DNA from 2 places in the Psychrobacillus sp. FSL W7-1493 genome. Region 2 is predicted to be linked to the other one. Evidence: predicted binding sites of a transcription regulator. Region 2 holds the regulator's gene; the other holds the start of a gene.
What was found. Region 2 encodes LexA, which represses DNA repair genes until DNA is damaged. Its sites were predicted from a motif close to CGAACATATGTTCG; they were not measured.
Positions count from the first base shown of each region.

Region 1: the regulator LexA is predicted to act here: its motif matches at 718-731, upstream of MKX96_RS10670 (Y-family DNA polymerase).

Region 1 is NZ_JBBOSB010000001.1:2,099,748-2,102,165, reverse strand. Features, by position in the region: gene MKX96_RS10675 (hypothetical protein) at 1-266, shown strand, start outside; gene MKX96_RS10670 (Y-family DNA polymerase) at 779-2,032, shown strand; gene MKX96_RS10665 (cytoplasmic protein) at 2,093-2,418, opposite strand, start outside.
Region 2 is NZ_JBBOSB010000001.1:2,362,666-2,365,083, reverse strand. Features, by position in the region: gene MKX96_RS11975 (DinB family protein) at 133-582, opposite strand; gene lexA (transcriptional repressor LexA) at 835-1,455, opposite strand; gene yneA (cell division suppressor protein YneA) at 1,629-1,940, shown strand; gene MKX96_RS11960 (YneB family resolvase-like protein) at 1,937-2,418, shown strand, end outside.

The sequences.
Region 1 (2,418 bases), 260 kb from region 2:
ATGACCTTATTTTTGAAGTTAACTTTCAATTCATTAATTATACAGGTGATTTTAGTTATGCAACTATTGTTTTAGACAGTTTTTTTTATCAGCGACTTAAGAATCCCGAATCTGTTGAACCCATTTTTTTAAACGGTTTAGTATCTGGTTCTACAACAATAATTATTAACAAAGAGGATTTAACTCCAGACTTTATTGAATCGTTAAAATCAAAGGAAAGAAATCCTTTTCGTGCTATAAGTATCGGGGAAGAAATTATTTTGTAATAAATCGACTAACGGGGCGTTCGTTAAAATAGATAGAAAAGATCTGTGACATAACTAGTCAATAAATTAAAAGATGTGAGATCAGCAACTTGATTTCACGTCTTTACTTTTTTAAAGATAACTGATTTCTAATTAAAAATTATTTCTCTGTTCTCATTGTTTGGAGCAAAGCGACGTGAGGAGATTAAAATCGTGCACCGCAGAAAGCGCCCGCCGGAGCGGAAAACAGCTATATTGTATTTTGAAGAAACTTTTGTTGCAACCTTTTTTATCTGCGAAATATACTGTGATTTATTTTGTGAAATACTGTGTTTTTAAGACGGTGATTTTACGTTTGCACCTCACAAGTAAACCTGTAATTGTAACGAGTTTTTAAATTTAAAATGGCCATCCGAGCAAATGTCAGCCAGTCCGATACAACTCCTCCAATGGTCTACATTACCATTGAATAAGAACGTACGTTTGTATTATACTAAGAGGAACAAATGTTTCTTTTGGGAGGAGAAGCTTTTATGTATGAGGGCTTAGAAGATCGAAGCATTATTTGTATAGACATCCGAAGCTTTTTTGCAAGCTGTGCTGCGGCAGAGGCGGGGCTTGATGTGATGAATACGCCTATTGCGGTTATTGGAAACTTGGAGCAGAAGGGAAGTATTGTGCTTGCTGCTTCACCTCCGATGAAAAAAAGGTTTGGTGTTAAAACGGGGTCCAGATTATTTGAAATACCAGACGATCCTTCCATCCATCTACTAGAGCCGAAAATGGAGTTTTTTGTTCGGGTTTCAATGGAGATAACACGTTATTTAAATCAGTTTGTCCCAAGTGAATCTATTCATGTGTACAGCGTGGATGAATGCTTTGCTGATTTAGGGGGAACCGAAAAGCTTTGGGGACCAATTGAGCGTACAGTCAAACGTATTCAGGATGGCCTGCATTATCAGTTTCAGCTTCCATGTGCAGTGGGGTTGGGGCCGAATATGCTTGTGGCAAAGCTGGCACTTGATTTGGAGGCAAAAAAAACTGGCTTTGCCAAATGGACGTATAAAGACATCCCTAAAAAGCTGTGGCCTGTTTCCCCGTTAAGTGAAATGTGGGGGATAGGATCACGATTGGAAAAAACGTTAAATAATATGGGGATTTTCAATGTAGGGCAGCTCGCAAACACTTCCTTGGATCTACTGGAGGAAAAATTTGGGGTGATGGGAAATCAGCTGTACCACCATGCCTGGGGGATAGATCTCTCGGAACTGGGAGCACCCATTGTAGATGGTCAGATAAGCTATGGAAAGGGTCAAGTATTGTTTCGCGACTATCGAACGAAAAAAGAAGTAATGGCAGTCATACTGGAAATGTGTGAGGACGTGGCCAGAAGAACAAGAGAAGCTAATATGGTTGGACGCACTATTCATCTATCGGTCGGTTATAGTAAGGAAGTTTTTGGTGGTGGATTCAATCGTTCACGCTCTATAGATGAACCAACGAATGCGACCATGAAAATCTATAAAATGTGCGAGCAAATTTTTGATGACTTTTACGACCGCAGCCCGGTAAGGAAACTATCCATTTCGATCACCAATCTAGAGCCAGAGAACTCGATGCAGCTAAGCCTTTTTGAGGAAGGGAAGTGGAAGGAACGAAAGCTTGGGAAAACGATGGATTATCTTCGAAACAAGTATGGTTCAACCGCTGTTTTACGTGCAGTTTCCTATACGGAAGCTGGCACTGCTGTTAAGCGGGCGGGCCTACTTGGAGGACATAAGAAATAAAAAAGGGAGGACTTGGACGTTGGTCACAAGCCTCCTTTTTTACATACTAGAACCATTATTTTAGTCTAGCTTAATCATAATAGTGTCATGAGGCATTACTTTCATACTTGGCTTAATGCATTGGTCATTTACCAAAATAGAACCGCTTTTTATTTTATCAACGACAACAGTCCTACTCCAATCAGGTATTTGTTGAGAAAGAAGAGAGTCAATACGATACACCCCTTCTATAGACTTAATCATTATATGAACTTCCGATACTCGATTTTCTAGATAAAGATGAACGGGTATTTCTGTCAAAATGCTTTTTTGATATACAGGCTCTCGTCCATAAACCCTCTCATGTTTACGAAAAGCTTTATAAATGTCTAGCTTTTTATTCCAAG
Region 2 (2,418 bases):
GGAAGGTTTTTCTTGAACTATAAAACTTTACCCTTCGTCGCAAAAAGAAAAACCAAAAAAGGAGAAAATTGTATAAAATAAATGAAAAATAGAGTATTTAATATTTTTTAGTAGAAATGTATGTAATAGTTGTTAGAATAATGGTTTTTCAAATTGGTTCAGATGGGCAATCACAGCTAGTTGACCAATATGGTAGGCCTCGTGACCATACACATGCTGAAATACCCAACCAATTGTCGGAACTGATGGAGGGATCCACCCGTCAGAAAATGATGGCACGTCTATAAGCTGGTCAAATTGTAAAACATCCAAAGAGTTAAGAATAAAATCAGTTTCCATTCTGATTTCCTCGTAAGCTGTTAAGATTTCTCGAGGTGGTGAATAAGCATCAACAGTAACTTTAGGTTTCTTTTTAAAAGCTATTTCATTGATCCAGAAATCCTCACTTGTGGCTATATGAGATACTACCCAGGCTACATTATTAGAGTAATTAGGGTGAACTTTCACCCAATTTTCAACAGACAAATTTTTAAGGTAAGGTATTAAGGTTTTTCGAAAATCGTTACGATAAGGAAATTGCAATTTGAATCTTCCTTTCCACGGTTAGTAGATTATGATTCTCTTTTGTTAAGTTCTTTCATAAAAAGACGAGGGGGAAGTGTAGACTTAAGGTGTAAAAGCAAGATAAGAAATTATTAGTAAAAACAAAACCCCCTCACATATAAATGTGAAGGGGTTTTTCGATGATCTAAACAGAAATGTCCACTTTCTAGTTTAGATATGATATCGGCTCTACGTAATCATACTATGATACGGAAATAAGTCAAGAGATTATTAGTGGATATGTCGGTAAACTCCAACTACTTTTCCTAAAATCGAAACTTGGTTCACAATAATAGGGTCCATAGTCGAGTTTTCTGGTTGTAATCTAAAATATGTTTTTTCTTTAAAGAACCGTTTCACAGTAGCTTCGTCGTCCTCAGTCATTGCAACTACAATATCCCCATTATTAGCAGATTGTTGTTGTTTAACCACAACATAATCTCCATTCAAGATTCCAGCTTCAATCATACTGTCACCCATAATTTCTAACATGAATAGATGGTCGTCCGATGTACCAAACGTTTCAGGTAAAGGAAAAAATTCTTCAACATTTTCAATAGCTGTTATAGGCATACCGGCAGTAACTTTACCAACCAAAGGAACATGCACAACACCCTGTCTTTCCACAGAAACTTCCAAACCGTCCAATATTTCAATAGCGCGTGGTTTTGTAGGATCTCTCCGAATTAACCCTTTACTCTCTAATCTTGCTAAGTGACCATGCACTGTAGAGCTTGAGGCAAGTCCAACAGCCTCGCCAATTTCACGTACGGAAGGTGGATAGCCTTTTTTACGAACCTCTTCTTTTATAAAAGCTAAAATATCTTCCTGTCTTTTCGACGCTTTCTTCAATGAGTTCACCTCTTTTAGTAATAAATTACCTACTATATTAATACTTGTTAATAGTATAACAGTGTCCTATACAATATGCAAACATAGGTTCTAAAATATGTTGACAAAAACAAATGTTCGCATTAGTATTAAAATATAGATACGAACAAACATTCTTATTTGGAGGTTTTAACATGAATTGGGTAAAAAACAATTATTTTTTAGCGTTATTTTTAGGACTTAATCTAATTTTCATAACAACTATGGCTATTACACATACAATCTCGGCAGAAAAAGATTACGAAATTCATATAGAACAAGGAGATTCCCTTTGGGGACTTGCTAGTGAATATGGAGTAAAAGATTCAAAAGAAGACTGGATAAGTAAAGTTATCGAAATGAATAATTTATATGATACCTCTATTAAACCAGGAGATGTTATAGTAATTCCAAAGGTAAGTGAGAACTATCACTTAAATTATGGAACAGAGGTAGCAGGAGAATGAAATCAGTTATTTATTGTCGGGTAAGTACAGACAAGTCTACTCAAGAAACTTCACTAGAGAGACAAGAAGAAGAGTTAATAGATTTTGCAACAAAACAAGGTTATGAGGTTTCTCAAGTATTCTTAGACCAGCATAGTGGGTACGATGTGGAGAGAGATGGCCTACTAGAAATGCTTAATTATGTGAAGGAAAATGATATTAAAGCTGTATTTGTCCAAGATGAAACTAGAATCGGCAGAGGAAATGGGAGAATGGCAGTCCTTCATATGCTGCAGAAAACGAATACTACCGTATTTACATTGCAAGATAAAGGGATATTAAACCTTAATGAAATGGATTCTATGCTTTTAGAAATTCTTGCCCTAGTTGAGGAGTATCAACGCAAAATTCACAACGCCAAAATTAAACGTGGGATGAAACGAGCAATCTCGCAAGGTTATAAGCCAGAAAAGAATTTAAAAACTCGAGGGAATCCTGA